3 regions of the Ottowia oryzae genome follow, and region 3 is predicted to be linked to each of the others. Evidence: predicted binding sites of a transcription regulator. Region 3 holds the regulator's gene; each other region holds the start of a gene.
What was found. Region 3 encodes sigma-54, which starts transcription at its own class of promoters, with help from an activator protein. Its sites were predicted from a motif close to TGGCANGNAANCTGCTTT; they were not measured.

Region 1 (6,139 bases), 1.9 Mb from region 3:
GTTGAAGCTGCCTCGCGCAAATCCCGCGACGCCAACGGCGCGTTCTTGCCCGCACAGTTCTTTGGCCTGCATGAAGTTGAGCAGTGCCACAAGCACCCGCGTGATGTGGGGATCGGAGGGCCCATCCAGTGCCTCAATGACCACGCCGAGCCAGCAGCCAATAACACTGCTGTAGGCCAAGGTGGCGTCTTCGGCCTGCATGGCTCCCGCGACCAAGGATGCTCGAAGTGCCGCCAGACCATCCATCGCGTGCAGCGCGTGGGCCACGGCGTGAAGCCAGCGCGTGCGGCGCTGCAGTAGCCTTTCGCCGTTGAGCTCGCTCGTGAGCCGTTCGCTCAATGAACGCTGCGCCCGCACGGTCAGAGCGGTTTGACCCAGCCAGTGCGTTCGTTGTTCTTCGGTCGTTTGCCCGACCAGCAGGGCCGCTCGGCCGCGCTCTTTCTGCAGCTCGTGGATCAACTGGCCCACTTGAGCAACCAGTTCACTGGTTTGCGCCAGCTCGTGCATGCCTTGCAGTTCACGCCGCCGCGCGGCCAGCGCAAAGCGCAGTGTCAACTCACCGTCGGCATGTTCTGGCCGTGTCGGCGCGTTCATCCCAGGGTTCCAGTGCGTTTAGACGCGCCGGCCAAGGGCACCAGCGCCTCAGCCATGCCCACCACTTGCCCCACCACCAAAATGGCGGGGCTGCGCAAGCCAAAATCGCGCGCATCCGCCAGCATGTGGGCCAGCGTGGACAGTCGATGGCGCTGCTGGGCCAGACTGGCGTTCTCAACCATCGCCACAGGCGTGCTGGGCTCCATACCTGCGCGCAAAAGTGAGTCCTGCGTCTGTGCCATCGTCGACACGCCCATGTAAATCACCAGCGTCGTACCGCTGTGCGCCAACGCAGGCCAGTTCGGTGTGTCGCCGTGCTCGGTATGGCCCGTCACCAGCGTCACCCCCATCGTCATCCCACGCATCGTCAACGGAAAGCCACACGCAGTGGCCGCCGCTGCGCCAGCCGTAACGCCATTGACCACCTCGCAGGGCACGCCACGAGCGTGCAGCCACAGCGCCTCTTCGCCAGCCCGGCCAAACACGCCGGGATCACCGCCCTTCAGCCGAACCACGCACTTGCCTTGCCGGGCAAGTCGCCACATCAGCCGCTGGATGAACGCTTGTGAGGTGGATCGGCAACCCCCGCGCTTTCCAACCCAAACTGTGCGCGCCTGCGCGCAATGGCTCAAGATTTCCGGATTGACGAGGTCATCCACCAGCACCACTTCCGCCTCGCCCAGCACCCGCACCGCCTTGAGCGTCAAGAGCTCCAGGTCGCCCGGTCCGGCGCCCACCAGCCACACCTTGCCGGCAGCGCGCTCGGCAGGCGAAGGGCCCAAAGGGAAACGCAGCAAATCTCGCATCATGGTCAGCCTTCAGTTTCAACCCACTTGAACCAGCGCCCACAGGGAGCAACACAAGGCGAGCGCCAAAGCAGCGCAAAGGCCTTGCCAAAACCGCAGCGGGTGCCGTTCGCTCAGAGATCTGTGCGCAGGCCGCAACGCTGTTGGTTGGCGCAGGCCTTGCACGAACTCTGACAAGGTCTCGAAACGTTGCGCTGGGTCTGGATGCAACGAGCGTGCCAACGTGTCATCGAGCCACACCGGCAAATCCCTCTCAGGCGTCGCCACCGGCTCATAGCCAAGACGCGCCTGCTCGGCGAAGGAGCGGGCGCGTGCCACCCGCGTGCCGTAGGGCAGGCGTCCACTCAGCATCTGGTAGGCCATGCAAGCCAACGCGTACTGATCCGACTGCATACTGGCCCGAACGCCTAAAAACTGTTCGGGCGCGGTGAATGCTAATGTCCCAACGCCGCCCATAGGCTCGTCGGCTTCTGCTGCCGTGCGCAACCCAGCGGCCTGCGCAGAGCCCAGATCAATGATGCAAGCCGCGCCCTGGTCGTCGACCAGCACATTGTCTGGTCTGAGATCCCTGTGAAGAATCTCTCGCCGATGCATGGCCTGCAGGCCGCGCGCTATCTGCTCGATGACGCCTCGAACCGCATCCAGGCCAGGGTTCGGATGCGCTCTCATCCACGCCGTGAGCGTGACGCCAGGCACATATTCACTCAGCACATATAGGTAGCTTCGGTGCGGCGTGGCGGGCGCACTGCGCACCACATGGGCGCTGTGAATCTGCCTTGCCATCCATTCCTCTAGCTGCATGCGCTCAAGGTAGGAAGGGTCGTTACGCCCATCCAGAGATGGAATCTTCATGACCCAACGCCCGCTGCCTGTCGGCTGCCCCTCGGCGCTTTCTCGCTCGACGAGGTATACGTGACTGCGGCTGCTCGCGTGCAGCTGCTCGACTACGGTCAAGCCATCTAGGCTCTGTCCAGGGCTGAGCAACGGCGGGCACGGCAGCGGCCCTGCATACTGCCTCAGGTCACTGAGATGGCGCTCAGGAAGCTCCAACACGTGCAGGATCTGAATCGTGGCGTCGTCTGTGCTGCCATGGCTTCGCGCCGATGCCACAAGCCCTGCAGCCACCGCAGCCAAGTCCGCATCGGGGCTGGCAGCCTGCGCCATGGCGTGCCGCAGTGCAGCAGCGTCCACGTGCTCGTGCACGCCATCCGTCATCAACGAAAAAACGTCGCCGATTTCAATCGGCTGGCTTTCGTGATCCACCTCGACGTGCTGTGCCACACCCAGAACGCGTGACACGCCTTTCTGACCGTCGATGAAGACGCGGTGGTCTTGCGTGATCTGTTCAAGCTCGCCTTGGCGCAAGCGGTAGATGCGCGCATCGCCCACATGGAATACATGGGCCGTGCATGAGTGAAGAACCAAGACGCTGAGGGTGCAAGCGCACGCCTGATCGCGGCGTGCGCCGGTATGCCCGGCCTGGCGCGACTGCGCGTACAACCAGCCATTGGTCGCTTCAATCACGCGCTGGGCGGATTTTCGTATCGACCAACTGGCCGGCGTGCTGAAAAAGTCCTCCAGCATGCTGCGCACGGCAATTTCACTGGCCAGATGAGCCACTTCGCTGGAGCCCACACCGTCCGCGATGGCCAACACAACACCCTTGGTCGGCACCACTTCTTCGTTGGGGACGCAAGCCCCGTGGAAGTCCTGGTTGCGTGCGTGCTGCCCGCGTTCGCTGGCTTGTGCCAAGCGAACACGAAGCCGGGGCGTCGCGTTGCCGCTGCCCGCCCCCACCGAAGCGCCCTCAGGCGATCGCATGCTTGCGTGGCGCGGTCTTGACATGAGTGGCATAGAGCGCCAGGCCCGTCATGGTCAGGCCGCCCACCATGTTGCCCAGCAGCACAGGGATCTCGTTCCAGATGAAGTAGTCGGCGATCGAGAAGTTGCCGCCCAGCATCAGGCCTGTGGGGAACAAGAACATATTGACCACGGAATGTTCGAACCCCATGGCGAAGAACAGCATGATGGGCATCCACATGGCAATCACCTTGCCGCTCACGTTGGTGGACACCATGGCGCCCACCACGCCCAGCGACACCATCCAGTTGCACAAGATGCCGCGAATGAAGATGGTGAACCAGCCCGCCACGCCATGGGCCGCGTACCCCAAGGTACGGTTCTCACCAATATGCGCCAGCGTGTCGCCGATCTTGCCCGCTGGCGCTGAAAAGCCGTACGTGTACACAAATGCCAGCAAGACGGCGACGATCAGGGCGCCGGCGAAGTTGCCCGCGAACACTATCAGCCAGTGTTTCAAGATTGCAGGCAACGTGACCCCCGGCCGCCGATCCAGCCAGGCCAGCGGCGTCAACATGAATACGCCCGTCACCAGGTCATACCCCATCAGGTACAGCATGCAAAACCCGACCGGAAACAGGATGGCGCCGACGATGGGCTGACCCGTTTGCAGCGAGACCGTCACTGCGAAGGCGGCCGCTACCGACAGGATGGCCCCGGCCATCAGCGCGCGGATGAAGGCATCTCGCGTCGCCATGTAGAGCTTGGATTCACCTGCGTCGACCATCTTGGTGACGAATTCCGAAGGCACGATGTAAGACATTTGAGAACCTTGACGACATTGCGTTGGACAAAAACAAAGGCGCCATGAACCATCGCTGGTCCATGGCGCCTTTGCCATACGCCCCACCTGAGTCGCTCAGGCGTCGGGGACGTCACGTCTTACGCACGTTACGTGCCAAGCAGAAATTCGCTGTGTATAAGCCGCCTTTGCCCGCAAGCGGTGCGCGCGTACGGCCCTTCAGTTGCCAAACCGCACCTTTTCAGGCGAGCAAGTCCAAAACCGTGCGCAAATGCAAGACTGCTGCTGACTCGCTCGAATGACTCCGTGGCCCAGCCGAAGCGCAGTCAGGTACACGCCGCGCCAAGCCACCCGCGCTAACAACGACTTACTTCACCGCGCGGTGGCCGATGTCGCGCCGGTACTGCATCCCGTCAAAGTGAATGCTGCGCGCCGCGTCGTACGCCTTGGACTGCGCCTGCTTCACGGAATCGGCCAGCGCTGTCACGCACAGCACGCGCCCACCTGAAGTGAGGGTCTTGTCGCCTTGCTCGGCTGTGCCGGCATGGAACACCACCACGTCGTCGGTCGGCTTGGGCAGGCCGGTGATCACGTCGCCCTTCTTGGGGTTCAGCGGGTAGCCGCCAGCGGCGATCACCACGCCCAGCGCAGCGCGGCGATCCCACTGCAGCTCGACCTCGTCCAGCTTGCCACTGGTGGCGGCCATCATCACGTCCACCAGGTCGGACTTGAGTCGCATCATGATGGGCTGGGTCTCCGGGTCGCCCATGCGGGTGTTGAATTCCAGCGTCTTGGGCTTGCCGTCCGCGCCGATCATCAGGCCGGCGTACAGAAAGCCAGTGAAGGGAATGCCGTCCTTGTCCATCCCGCGCACGGTGGGCAGGATCACGTCGCGCATGGCGCGGGCGTGCACGTCGGGCGTGACCACGGGCGCGGGCGAATAAGCGCCCATGCCGCCGGTGTTCGGGCCCTCGTCGCCGTCCTTCAATCGCTTGTGGTCCTGGCTGGTGGCCATGGCGACCACGTTCTTGCCGTCGCACATCACGATGAAGCTGGCTTCCTCGCCCTGTAAAAACTCTTCGATCACCACACGCGCGCCGCCGTCGTTGTGCGCCACGCCCAGGCTGTTGCCGCCCAGCATGTCGTCGATGGCGGCATGCGCTTCATCTTTGGTAGCAGCTACCACAACACCCTTACCGGCTGCCAGGCCATCGGCCTTGACAACGATGGGCGCGCCCTTGGCCTCCACGTACGCGTGCGCGGCGTCTGCATCGGTGAAGGCTTCGTACTCGGCCGTGGGAATGCCGTGGCGCTTCATGAAGGCCTTGCTGAAGGCCTTGGAGCTTTCGAGTTGCGCGGCTGCTTTGCTCGGGCCGAAGATGCGCAGGCCGTGGGCGCGGAAATCGTCCACCACGCCGGCGGCCAGGGGCTGCTCTGGCCCCACCACGGTCAAACCGATCTTTTCCGCCAGCGCCCAGTCGCGCAGCGCCGCCACATCGGTGATGGGCACGTTCTGCAGGTTGCTGGCCAAGGCCGTGCCGCCGTTGCCGGGCGCCACGTACACCTGCTGCACTTTGGGCGACTGCGCCAATTTCCAGGCCAGCGCGTGTTCACGGCCACCGCCGCCGATCACCAGAATCTTCATGGGTTCACTTCACTTGTTTCGCGCGCAGGCCATTCAGGCGGGGTGCCTTCAATGCTGCCCGGACTGGTCACCGAGCCCTGGCGCTACGACTTCCGCAGCCCGCTCAGGCGGGCAGCTGCTGGTGTTGTAACCAGCCGACCAATGGCCATTGCCACCGGCCAAGCACCAGGACGCATCCGTATCGCCCCCGCAAGCCGCCAAAAGGCAGGCCAGCACGGCGCACGCTGGCGCCAGTGCAGACGGGGGCAACGCCAGCTTCAAGCCAGCTCCACGTTGGCGTTGTGGAACACGTCCTGCACGTCGTCCAGGTCTTCCAGCACGTCGAGCAGCTTTTGCATCTTGGCGGCGTCTTCGCCGGTCAGGTCGATGGTGTTTTCGGCGCGCATGGTCACCTCAGCCACTTCGGGCGTCAGGCCAGCCGCCTCAAGAGCGTTCTTCACGGCCTCGAACTGCGCGGGGTCGGTCAGCACCTCGATGGCGCCGTCCTCGTCG
Region 2 (6,139 bases), 1.3 Mb from region 3:
ACAGCCCCCCACCGAGCGCTGGTTCCAGGTGTCGATCACGTCGAAGGTCAGCGGGCCTTGCGGCTGGATGGACGGGTGCAGCGAAGACCACGGGTTCCACGCCTTGAAGCGCACGCCTGCGGCGAATTCGCCTTCCTTGCCCAGCGGCTGCAGCGGCACGGCGCGACCGTTGCACGCCAGTACGTAGCGCTTGGCGTTGAAGCCACTGACCTGCACCTGCAGCCTTTCCACCGACGAATCGACGTAGCGCGCCGTGGTGGCGCCGTTGCTTTGCTCGCCCATCACGTGCCAGGGCTCCAGCGCGTGGCGCAGCGTCAGGCGCATGCCGGGCAGGGCCAGCTCGCCGATCAGCGGAAAGCGGAACTCGTGGTGCGGGGCAAACCACGCGGCATCCAGCGCATAGCCGGCCTGCTGCAGCTCGTCGATCACGCCCTCGAAGTCGGCCTTGATGAACGCGGGCAGCATGAAGCGGTCGTGCAGCGCATTGCCCCAGCGCACCGGGGTGCCCGTGTACGGCTGGCGCCAAAAGCGCGCCAGCAGCGCACGGATCAGCAGCTGCTGCACCACCGACATGCGCGCGTGCGGCGGCATCTCGAAAGCGCGCATCTCCAGCAGCCCTAGCCGCCCCGTGGGGCCTTCGGGCGCGTAGAGCTTGTCGATGCAGAACTCGCTGCGGTGCGTGTTGCCGGTGACGTCCACCAGCAGGTTGCGCAAGGTGCGGTCGACCAGCCACGGCGGCACGGCATCGGCCCTGGGCACTTCGCCTGCGGGCACGCCGGCCGCGGCGCGCAGCTGCTGCAGGGCGATGTCCAGCTCGTACAGCTGGTCGTCGCGGGCCTCATCCACACGCGGCGCCTGGCTGGTGGGGCCGATGAACATGCCGCTGAACAGGTACGACAGCGAGGGGTGGTTCTGCCAGTACACCAGCAGGCTGGCCAGCACGTCGGGCCGGCGCAGGAAGGGGCTGTCGGCCGGGGTGGCGCCACCCATCACGATGTGGTTGCCGCCGCCGGTGCCGGTGTGGCGTCCGTCGGTCATGAATTTCTCGGCCGACAGGCGCGTTTCAAACGCGGCCTGGTACAGAAACTCGGTGTGGTCCACCAGATCGCGCCAGCTGGTCACGGGTTGGATGTTTGCCTCGATCACGCCTGGGTCGGGCGTGATCTGCAGCATCTTCACGCGCGGATCGCGCGGGGGTGGGTAACCTTCCAGCACCACCGGTTGGCCCAGCTGGGCGGCGGTGGCTTCGATGGCGGCGACCAGGTCGAGGTAGTCCTCCAGCTTTTCCAGCGGCGGCATGAAGATGTACAGCACGCGGGATGCGCCTTCCTTGGGCGCAAAGCGGGCCAAGGCGGCGCGGTGGCGCGCGACGGCGGCGCGCTGGGCCTGCGCGGCGTCGTCGTCGCCTTCGATTTCGGGGAAGTACTCCAGCACGGTGTGGCCGCGCACCGGGTCGCGCGCCTCCACCACCAGCGCGGTGCGCGGCACCCACGCGGCCGATTCCTTGCGCTGGGGGGCGCGGTCGCGCGGGTCCAAACCGTTTTGTGTCTCGTCCTCGTTTGCTCCTGATTCTGTAGCTGCTGGCGCAATGTCCTCGGGCGCCAGAGCCTCTTTTTCTTCAAAGGAATCAGGGTCGAGATGGCGCGCCAGGTCTTCGTCGCTGACCCACGGCAGGCTCGCCAGCGGCAGGCGAAAGCCCATCGGCGAATCGCCCGGCACCAGCGTCAGCCGGTCGCCGCGGAACCACCAGCGCGCGCTCAGCCACCGTGGGCGCTGGCCATCGGCCGACGGCCACGGGTCGGGCAGGTTCTCAAGTTGCGATGAAGCGTGCAGCGGCAGCGCATAGCCCGCCACCTGGCCCAGGCCTTGGGTGAAGACGTCGCGCAGGCGGTCGCGCTCGGCCTCGTCGTCCAGGCGGCTGTCGTACGGGTCGACGTTGAAGGGCAGTTGCCGCTCGCGGTTCAGGTAGTGCCAGGCGTCTTCGTACGCCGGGCGCACGGTGGAGGTGCCCACGCCCAGGCGCGTGGCGAGCGCCTCGATGAAGAGGCGCGCGCCCTCGGTGGTGGCGTGGTGGGGCTGGCGCTCGTCGGCCAGCCAGCGCGGGTCGTGCCAGATGGCCTGACCGTCGGTGCGCCAGAACAGGCTGAGCGCCCAGCGCGGCAGTTGCTCGCCGGGGTACCACTTGCCCTGGCCGAGGTGCAGCAGGCCATTGGGGCCGTAGCGGTCTTTCAGGCGGTAGAGCAGGTCCAGTGCGAAGACGCGCTTGGTGGGGCCCAGCGCGGCGGTGTTCCATTCCAGGCCATCGGGGTCGTCCACGCCGACGAAGGTGGGCTCGCCACCCATGGTCAGGCGCACGTCGCCGGCTTGCAGCTGGGCATCGACCGCGTCGCCTGCGGCCAGGATGTCGCCCCACTGCGCGTCGCTGTAGGGCAGGGTGACACGCGGCGATTCGTGGATGCGCACCACCTTCATGTCGTGGCCGAAGTCGACTTCGGCAAACTCCACCATGCCTTCGATGGGCGCGGCGCTGGACGGCTGCGGCGTGCAGGCCAGCGGGATATGCCCTTCGCCCGCCAGCAGGCCTGAGGTGGGGTCCAGCCCGATCCAGCCGGCGCCGGGCAGGTACACCTCGCACCAGGCGTGCAGGTCGGTGAAATCGACCTCGGTGCCGCTGGGGCCGTCCAGCGACTTCACGTCGGGCGTCAGCTGAATGAGGTAGCCAGAGACAAACCGCGCCGCCAGGCCGCAGTGGCGCAGCAGTTGCACCAGCAGCCAGCCCGAATCGCGGCACGAGCCGCTGGCCAGTTGCAAGGTCTGCTCGGGCGTTTGCACGCCGGGCTCCATGCGGATCAGGTACGACACGTCGTGGTGCAGGCGCTGGTTGAGCTGCACCAGAAAATCAATGGTGGGCTTTTCGGTGCGGTCGATGCCGGCCAGGTACTGCGCCAGCAGCGGCGTGGCGGTGTCGGCCTGCAGGTAGGGTGCCAGGTCTTCGCGCAGGTGCGCTTCGTAGGTGAAGGGAAAGCGCTCGGCCGATGGCTCAAGGAAGAAGTCGAACGGGTTATAGACGGCCATCTCGGCCACCAGATCGACGGTGACGCGCAATTCGCGCGTGCGTTCCGGAAAGACCAGCCGCGCCTGGTAGTTGGCAAACGGGTCTTGCTGCCAGTTGATGAAGTGCTCGGCCGGTTCGACTTTCAGCGAATACGACAGGATCTTGGTGCGGCAATGCGGCGCCGGGCGCAGGCGCACGGTTTGCGGCCCCAGCTTGACGGGGCGGTCGTACCGGTAGTCGGTGATGTGGGTGAGCGCGACGTGAATGGCCATGGTGCAGTTGCCTTTGGTTCCGGTACGCTGTCATCCTAGCAAGCTGCGCGCCAGGTGGCGGCCGCGAGGCGGCGGGAGGGGGCGCAGCAAGGCTAAGGGAAGGCATTTCAGAAGAAAAATGGCTTTCAGCCCAGACCGGATCAGCGCGGCCAGCTATCAATGGCATAGCGGATGAATAACGCTGCGCACCACCGCATTCATCGCGCTGCGCGCCAGCCGCCTGCGGGCAACACCCATGGCCTGGCCTGCGCGCTGCCCGCCGCGCTGATCGGCTGGGTGGCGGGCACGGCGCTGCAGCTGCAGCAGACGGATCTGTGGGCTTCGGCGGTGTACCTGGGGCTGGGCACACTGGGCGCCTGCTTGGGCGTGGGCAGCTGGTGGCTACTGAGACGGCGGGGCCTGCATGCGGCTTGGGCCGGCTGCCTGGCCACGGCTTTGGCCGCCGCGCTGATGGCGTTGGCCCAGACGGGCTGGCGCGCCGCGCAGCTCCCGGCCATCGCCCCCGTACTGGAGGGGCAAGACTTGCAGATCGTCGGTGTGGTGTCCCGCATGCCGCAGGTGGGCGAACTCGGCTTGCGCTTCTTCTTTGACGTGGAGCACGCCACGCAGGACGGCCAGCCCGTGGCGCTGCCCGGGCGACTGCTGATCAGCTGGTACCGCGCGGACGAGGGCTTTCGCGGCGGCGCCGACGAAGCCGCGCCGCGCACGCCCGCGTCGCCGCTGCCCGATCTGCATGCGGGCGACCGTTGGCAGATCACGGTGCGGCTGAAGGCTGCGCACGGCAACTTCAACCCGCATGGGTTTGACTACGAACTGTGGCTGTGGGAGCAGGGCGTGCGCGCCACCGGCTACGTACGCGCGGGCCCGCACGACTCAGCGCCCGTGCGGCTGGCCGCCCGCCAGGGCCACGCCGTCGAACGCCTGCGCCAAACCGTGCGCGACCGCATCCTGGCCACCGCCGCGCCCTCGGCCGACCCCGCTGCCCAGCGGCGCACCGCCGTGGTGGCCGCGCTGCTCACGGGCGACCAGGCGGCCATCGAGCGGGCCGATTGGGATTTGTTTCGCACCACCGGCGTGGCGCATTTGATGAGCATTTCCGGCCTGCACATCACCATGTTCGCCTGGCTGGCCACGGCCGTGGTGGGCTGGCTGTGGCGGCGCAGCGCGCGCTGGGGCTGGCCGCCGCGCCTCAACCCCAGCCTGCGCTGGCCCGCGCCGCACGCGGCGCTGGTGGGTGGCGTGGCGCTGGCCACGGCTTACGCGCTGTTCAGCGGCTGGGGCGTTCCTGCGCAGCGCACGGTGCTGATGCTGGCCACGCTGGCGGCGCTGCGCCTGGTGGGCGTGCGCTGGCCGTGGTGGCTGACGTGGCTGCTGGCCTGCGCGCTGGTGCTGGCGTTCGACCCGTGGGCCTGGCTGCAGGCAGGCTTCTGGCTCAGCTTTGTCGCCGTCGGGGTGCTTTTTGCTACCGATTCAGGAGCTGCCAGCGTAGTTGCAACGGGCGCTGGAGGCAGGTTGAAGGCTTTACTGCGCGAACAATGGGTGGTGACCCTGGCGCTGACCCCGCTCACGCTGCTGCTGTTCGGGCAGGCCTCGGCCGTCGGGCTGCTGGCCAACCTGCTGGCGATCCCGTGGGTGACGGCGGTGGTCACGCCGCTGGCGGTGCTGGGCGCGCTGTGGGCACCGCTGTGGCAGGCGGCCGCCTGGGCCCTGTGGCCCCTGATCGCCTTTCTGCAATGGCTGGCAGCCTGGCCCGGCGCCAGCGTGGCGGTGGCGCAGGCGCCGTTGGTGGTGGCCGTGGCGGCGGTGCTGGGCGGGGCGCTGCTGGCCATGCCCTGGCCCTTGTCGTGGCGGCTGGCCGGTGTGCCGCTGCTGGCGCCCCTGCTGCTGTGGCAGCCCGCGCGCCCGGTGCCGGGGCAGTTCGAGCTGCTGGCCGCCGACGTGGGGCAGGGCAACGCCGTGCTGGTGCGCACCGCCACGCACACGCTGGTTTACGACAGCGGGCCGCACTATTCGCTGGACAGCGACGCGGGCGACCGCGTGCTGGTGCCCCTGCTGCGCGCGCTGGGCGAGCGGGTGGACACGGTGGTGCTCAGCCACCGCGACAGCGACCACACGGGCGGCGCCCCGGCGCTGCTGGCCAGCCAGCCGGGTGCGGCGCTCCTGTCGTCGATCGAGGCATCGCACCCCTTGCAAACGCAGCGGCCCGCGCTGCGCTGCCTGGCGGGGCAGTTCTGGGAATGGGACGGCGTGCGCTTCGAGGTGCTGCACCCCACGCCCGCGGTGTACCAGGGCACGGGGGTGAAGCCGAATGCGCTGAGCTGCGTGCTGCACATCCGCGCCGCGACCCAGGCCGACGGCCGCAACAGCAGCGCGCTGCTGGCGGGCGACATCGAGGCGGCGCAAGAGCAGGCTTTGGTGCACGACCATGGTGCGGCGCTGCGCGCAGACCTTCTTTTGGTGCCCCACCACGGCAGCCGCACGTCGTCGTCGCCGGTGTTTCTGGATGCCGTGGCGCCGCGCGTGGCCTGGGTGCAGGCCGGCTATCGCAACCGATTTGGCCACCCCGTCCCAGCGGTGATGTCGCGCTACACCGAACGCGCCACGGCGGTGAGCGATTCGCCTCATTGTGGTGCGATGCACTGGAACAGTGCGAAGCCGGGCGCGACAGTGTGCGAACGTACGCTGCGCCGCCGTTACTGGCAGCACATGCCGCCATGACGTGGCCTCCATGATGCGGCTCGGCGCGCGTCAGCAAGAGTTGGCGCCCTTCTTGCTATCCTGTCTGTCACACGCCTACAACAGCGAACTGGCA
Region 3 (6,139 bases):
CACCACCTTCACCGGCAATGTTGTGGTGACCAAAGGCACCATCGTGATGCGCGGCGCGCGCCTTGAGGTGCGCCAGGACGCGAGCGGCAACCAGTCCGGCACGATGTACGCCGACTCCGGCAAGCGCGCCTTCTTCCGGCAAAAGCGCGAGGGCGTGGACGAATACATCGAGGGCGAAGCCGAAACCATCGAATACGACGGCAAAAGCGACATCGTGCGTTTCATCCGCCGCGCCGAAATGCGCCGCCTGGCGGGCGCCACGATTCAAGATGAAGTGATGGGCAGCTTGATCGTCTACAACAACGTGACCGAGGTTTACACGGTCGACGCCGGATCTCGCGCCGCAGGCGCCCCGTCGGCTGCCCCCGGCGGGCGCGTGCGCGCCATCCTGGCGCCGCGCAATCCGGCCAGCGCCCCGGCCGCTGCGCCAGCGCCCGCCGCCAGCGCGCCGCTGCGGCCCTCGACGACATTGCCCGCCACAGGATCCGCACGGTGAGCGAGGCGAACGCGGAAGCACTGGCCTCGCGCTTTGGCGGCAGCATGCCCGCCGCCTTGGCGCCTGAGCACGGCCACAGCCGCCTGGAGGTGCGCGGGCTGCGCAAGAACTACGGCGCCCGCCGTGTGGTGCACGACGTGTCGCTGGACGTGGCCAGCGGCGAGGTCGTCGGCCTGCTGGGCCCGAACGGCGCGGGCAAGACCACCTCGTTCTACATGATCGTCGGCCTGGTGCGCGCCGACGCCGGCACCATCAGCATCGACGGGCGGTCGATTGAAGACATGCCGATCCACCGTCGGTCGCGCCTGGGCTTGTCTTACCTGCCGCAGGAAGCATCGATCTTTCGCAAGCTCACGGTGGCCGAGAACGTGCGCGCCGTGCTGGAGCTGCAGGTCGGCCCCGACGGCCGCGCGCTGAGCCGCGACGAGATCGAGCGGCGCCTGACCGAGTTGCTGGAGCAGCTGCACGTCAACGACCTGCGCGATTCCCCGGCGCCGGCGCTGTCGGGCGGCGAGCGCCGCCGCGTCGAGATTGCTCGCGCCCTGGCCACTCAGCCGCGCTTCATCCTGCTGGACGAGCCGTTCGCAGGCATTGACCCCATCGCCGTCATCGAGATCCAGCGCATCATCGAATTCCTGAAGGCGCGCGGCATTGGCGTGCTGATCACCGATCACAATGTGCGTGAAACCCTGGGCATTTGCGACCACGCCGTCATCATCAGCGAAGGGCGGGTGCTGGCCACCGGCACGCCCGCGCACATCGTCGAGGACCCACAGGTGCGCCGCGTGTACCTGGGAGAGAATTTCCGCCTGTGAAGCCCGGTCTGTCGCTGCGGGTTTCGCAGCACCTTGCGCTCACCCCTCAGCTGCAGCAGTCGATCCGGCTGCTGCAGTTGTCCACACTGGAGCTGTCCAGCGAGGTGGAGCAGATGCTGGACGACAACCCTTTTCTGGAGCGCGAGGAAGACGGCGCCCCGCGCGAGGAATTCGGCCTGTCGCGTGCCGACACGCGCACCAGCGAGGGCGACCGGGTCAGCGAGAATGCTACAGAATTTGAAGCTGCCAGCGCTGATGGCGCGGGCGCTGAAGGCCCGTTGGACTCTGAATCCCTACTGCACGAAGGCTGGGACGGCGATGGCAGCGTGGACGTCAGCGCCGACGACGGCGAATGGGGTGGCGACGCCCCGGCGCGGGGACAGCAGGCTGCGGGCGACGACGAGCTGGACGCCGGCGAACGCACGGGCGCCCAGGAAAGCCTGACCGCACACCTGCATCAGCAGGCGCTGGCCCTTCGCCTGTCGCCCGAGGATTCGGCCGCGCTGCGCTTTCTGATCGAGTCGCTGAACGAAGACGGCTACCTGGAAGATTCCCTTGCGCAGCTGGCCGCCACGCTGATCGACGACGACGACGATATCGAGCAGATGGAAGAGCTGGTGCACCGCTTCACCATGGCGCTAAAACTGCTGCAGTCGCTGGAGCCGGCCGGCGTGGGCACCCGCAACCTGGCCGAATGCCTGTCGCTGCAGCTGCGCGATCTGCGCGCAGCCTGCGCGGGCGAGCCCGACGAGCTGGCCCGCGTCGGGGCGGCCGAGGCCATTTGCGCCCAGCACGGGGCAATCGAGCTGCTGGCCAAGCGCGACGCCAAGCGCCTGGCCGCGCTGACGGGCCTGCCCGAAGCGCAGGTGCGCCAGGGCATGCAGCTGATCGCCACGCTGGAGCCCAAGCCGGGGCGCCGCTTTGCCGACGTGGAGCGCAACGTGGTGGTGCCCGACGTGATCGTCAGCGTGCGCGGCAGCGGTGCGCAGCAGCGCTTTCGCGTGCAGCTGAACCCAGATGTGATGCCGCGCCTGCGCGTGCACGACGTGTACGCCAGCGCACTGCGCGGCGGCAAAGGCGGCGAAAACCACCAGGCGCTGGCGCAGCGGCTGCAAGAGGCCCGCTGGTTCATCAAGAACATCCAGCAGCGCTTTGACACCATCCTGCGCGTGTCGCAAGCCATCGTCGAACGGCAAAAGAGCTTCTTCATCCACGGTGAGCTGGCCATGCGGCCCATGGTGCAACGCGACCTGGCCGACGAGCTGGGCGTGCACGAATCCACCATCTCGCGCGTGACCACCGCCAAGTACATGGCCACGCCGCGCGGCACGTTCGAGCTGAAGTATTTCTTCGGCTCGGCGCTGGCCACCGAATCGGGCGGCAACGCGTCCAGCACCGCCGTGCGGGCGCTGATCAAGCAACTGATCGATGCCGAGAACACGGCCAAGCCGCTGTCCGACAACCAGCTGGCCGAGCTGCTGAAAGCCCAGGGCATCGACTGCGCGCGCCGCACGGTAGCCAAGTACCGCGAGGGCTTGCGCATACCCGTGGCCGGGCTGCGCAAGGCTTCTGCCTGACGCGCCGCCAGGCGCCGTCGTCGACCGCCTGTCACGGCTATGCCTCGTGGCAGAGCGCGCGTCGCGCACACCGATACACTGGGTCGCGTGTAGGAATTCCCCTACGCGTTTGCATCGGACGTGCGGCCAGCCACGGCGCCTCACGCCTGGCCGCCAGCGCACGATCTGACCAAGGACCACCGGTGGCGCTGCTCAAACCTCAATCCCAACTTCACACGCCTGGCGCGATTCAAGCCCACGGCGTGCTGATCGCGTTGGATGGCTTTGGCGTTGTGACGCACCTGAGTGCCAATGCGGCCAAGCTGCTGGGCCACGAGGCGCCCTCGCTCGGCCGCGCGCTGCCCGAACAGTTTGGGCTGAGCGGCGCCAGCCTGGTTGCCGCAAAAGCTGGCGGCGAAGATTCTGCGTTGGCCGATCATCACCGCGTCGCCCTGAACGGGCGGCAGTTTGACTGCCTTGTCCGGCGGCAGAAATGGGGCACGCTGGTCGAGCTGGAACCCAGCCCCCACCCTAGGCAAGACCTTGATCCCGGCCCAACCTTGCATCAGGTGGTGCGCCGCTTGCGCCAACAGACCAACGTACAGGGTTTGCTGGACGAAGGCACGCGGGCCCTGCGCGCCATGCTGGGTTTTGACCGCGTGCTGGCCTACCATTTCAAGCGAGACGGCAGCAGCCAGGTGGTGGCCGAGGCCAGCAGCGCCACAGACTGGCCGCCGCGCCTGGGTCAGCGCTTTCCAGAAGCCCACATACCGGTTGAAGCGCGTCGCTTGTTCAGCCTGAATCCGGCGCGGCACGTTCCGGATGCTGACAGTGCGCCGGTGCCGCTCGAAGCTGCGCCCGGTCACGAAGCTCCGCTGGATATGACACTGTCCGCACTGCGCAGCGTGCCGGACTTTCATGCCCATTACCTGCATGACAGCGGGATCAGTGCGTCCATGTGCGTGCCCTTGATCGTGGACGGCGATCTGTGGGGCATCCTCGCCTGCCATCACCGCGCGGCGGTGCAGGTGCCCTACCCCGTGCGCGCCAGCTGCGCCGTGCTGGGCGAGCTGCTGTCTACCCAGTTGCAATACCAACTGGACAAGGACCGCGCTGCACGCGAGTTGACGCACGAGCGCCTTCGCGGCAATTTGCTGGCGCAACTTCAGGGCGCCACCGATCCGGCGCTGGTGCTGGCATCGCGACTGCCGAACATGGCGCGCGCCTTCAGGGCGCAGGCTGCGGTGATGAGCCACCAATCCAGCGTGTTCGCGCACGGCGATATCCCCCACGGACTGCAGACCGCCCTGCTGCGCTGGCTGCACGACGGCGGCGTCGACAGCGGTCGGGTGTATGTCACCGATGCGCTGACCGAGTCTGCACCCGACCTGGCGGCACGGCTGACGGGCTGGGGCGGGATGATGTCGTTTTGCTTTGACGAACCCAGTCAAACGCGGATCCTGCTCTTGCGCCGCCAGGCCCCGGACGCCGGCGACGGCGATGTGCCCAGCGCAGCGCGTAGCGCCCTTGGTGAAACCACGACCGGCCCAGACAGCGACTTTGACGGCACTGTCGCATGGGGCGCGGTGGAGCGGGATGCGCTGCAGGCATTGGGTAACAGCCTGGGGCTGCTGGTGGGCGCTGGCGTGGCCGACATGCACCGCTACCGCAACGCCGTCGGGGCCATGCTGCGCGCGCAGGCGCGTGAAGTGGCGCTGCCCGAGTCCAGCGACCAAACCAGTCGCTTCGACCGCGTGCTGCACAAGGCGATGGAGCTGAGCCTCATGCGCGGCAACGTCAAGCCATTGGCCCTGGCACCCGTGGACCTGCCCGCCCTGCTGTCCGCGCGCGTGACGCAAGCGCTGCAGCGCGAACACGGTGCGTCGATCTATCTGGACACGCCCGCCAAGCGCGGCGACGCCGCCCCCGTGGTCGTTCAGGCAGACCACGAACGCCTGGCCGCGCTGTTCGACGGCTTGATCGACAACGCCTTGCGGCACGGGCAGGCCGGCGAGTCGGTGGTGGTGCGCGTCCGTCGCGAGGGCGATTCCGCCGTCACCGAAATCAGCAACATCAGCCCTCCCATCGTTCCGGCGGTGGTGGACATGTTGTTCAGCGGCACCGAACCGGCCGCGGTGGACGATTCGCGCGGCGGCCTGGGCTTCGGCCTGTACGTGTGCCAGTCGATCGCGCAGGCGCACGGCGGATCGCTGGCGTACACGCACGAAGACCCGTTCGTGACCTTGTCCGTGCGCCTGCCCCTGGCGCCGGCACTGGCGCACTGCGCGCGTCGGTCACAATGCGCAGCCATGGCGACTTCATCTGGCACTGCCGCATTCAAGGCGGCCGATCTGACACTTTTCCTGCCTTGCGCCGGCGGCGTGGAGGGCTACCTGGCCGACGAGGTTCACGGGCTCACCGGTTTGACCGGTCACGACCTGCTGGCCGAACGCGGGGGCGTGCGCGTGCGCGGCGACTGGGCCGTGGTGATGCGGCTGAACCTGCACAGCCGCCTGGCGCAGCGCGTGCTGATCGAGCTGGCGCACGGCCCCTACCGCGACGAACACGACCTGTACGCACTGGCCGCCGAAGTGCCGTGGGAACAGTGGTTTCAGGCCCGGCAGACTTTCCGCGTGGACCTGACGGCGCAGGCCAGCCCGCTCAAGAGCCTGAACTTCGCCACACTGCGCGTGAAAGACGCGGTGGCCGACCGCTTCCGCAACGCCGCGGGCGGCGTTCGGCCCAGCATCGACACGCAGCACCCGCAGGTCCGCATCCACGCGCACCTGAGCGCCACGCACGCCAGCGTGTCCATCGACACCAGTGGCGAGCCATTGTTCAAGCGCGGCTGGCGGCAAGACAAAGGCGATGCGCCGCTCAAGGAAACGCTGGCCGCTGCCATGCTGGCCGCCAGCGGCTGGTGGGAGCCCGCCGCAAGCCGCGTGAGTGAGCTGCCGCTGTACGACCCCTGCTGCGGCAGCGGCACCATCGCCATCGAAGCCGCGCAACTGGTGCTGGGCCTGCCTGCGGGCGGCGCGCGCCGCTTTGCGTTCGAGCAGCTGCGCCCGTTCGACGCGCGCACATGGATGGCGATCAAGGCCGCAGCGCGCGAAGGCGCTCGGCGCCCCGGCCCCATCCAGGTGTTCGGCAGCGACGTGGCCCACCGCATGGTCGACTTCGCCCAGCGCAACGCCGAGCGCGCGGGCGTCGGCCACGCCGTACAGCTGCGCGGTGGCGATGCGCTGCAGCGCGTACCGCCCACCCCGCAGCCG

Region 1: C6570_RS13780 (formate/nitrite transporter family protein) is a predicted target of sigma-54. The motif match lies at 4,144-4,161, and genes of this name have one in related genera.
Region 2: C6570_RS11020 (transglutaminase family protein) is a predicted target of sigma-54. The motif match lies at 3,363-3,380, and genes of this name have one in related genera.

Annotation. Positions count from the first base shown of each region.
Region 1 covers NZ_CP027666.1:3,015,668-3,021,806, forward strand. Annotated here, with positions in the region: gene C6570_RS13765 (nitrate regulatory protein) at 1-594, opposite strand, end outside; gene cobA (uroporphyrinogen-III C-methyltransferase) at 591-1,403, opposite strand; gene C6570_RS13775 (bifunctional protein-serine/threonine kinase/phosphatase) at 1,419-3,221, opposite strand; gene C6570_RS13780 (formate/nitrite transporter family protein) at 3,208-4,023, opposite strand; gene purD (phosphoribosylamine--glycine ligase) at 4,370-5,647, opposite strand; gene C6570_RS13790 (YebC/PmpR family DNA-binding transcriptional regulator) at 5,905-6,139, opposite strand, start outside.
Region 2 covers NZ_CP027666.1:2,390,692-2,396,830, forward strand. Annotated here, with positions in the region: gene C6570_RS11020 (transglutaminase family protein) at 1-3,327, opposite strand, end outside; gene C6570_RS11025 (DNA internalization-related competence protein ComEC/Rec2) at 3,499-6,045, shown strand.
Region 3 covers NZ_CP027666.1:1,126,405-1,132,543, reverse strand. Annotated here, with positions in the region: gene lptA (lipopolysaccharide transport periplasmic protein LptA) at 1-496, shown strand, start outside; gene lptB (LPS export ABC transporter ATP-binding protein) at 541-1,311, shown strand; gene rpoN (RNA polymerase factor sigma-54) at 1,308-2,888, shown strand; partial or broken gene C6570_RS18370 (GAF domain-containing protein) at 3,071-5,119, shown strand; gene C6570_RS18365 (THUMP domain-containing class I SAM-dependent RNA methyltransferase) at 5,177-6,139, shown strand, end outside.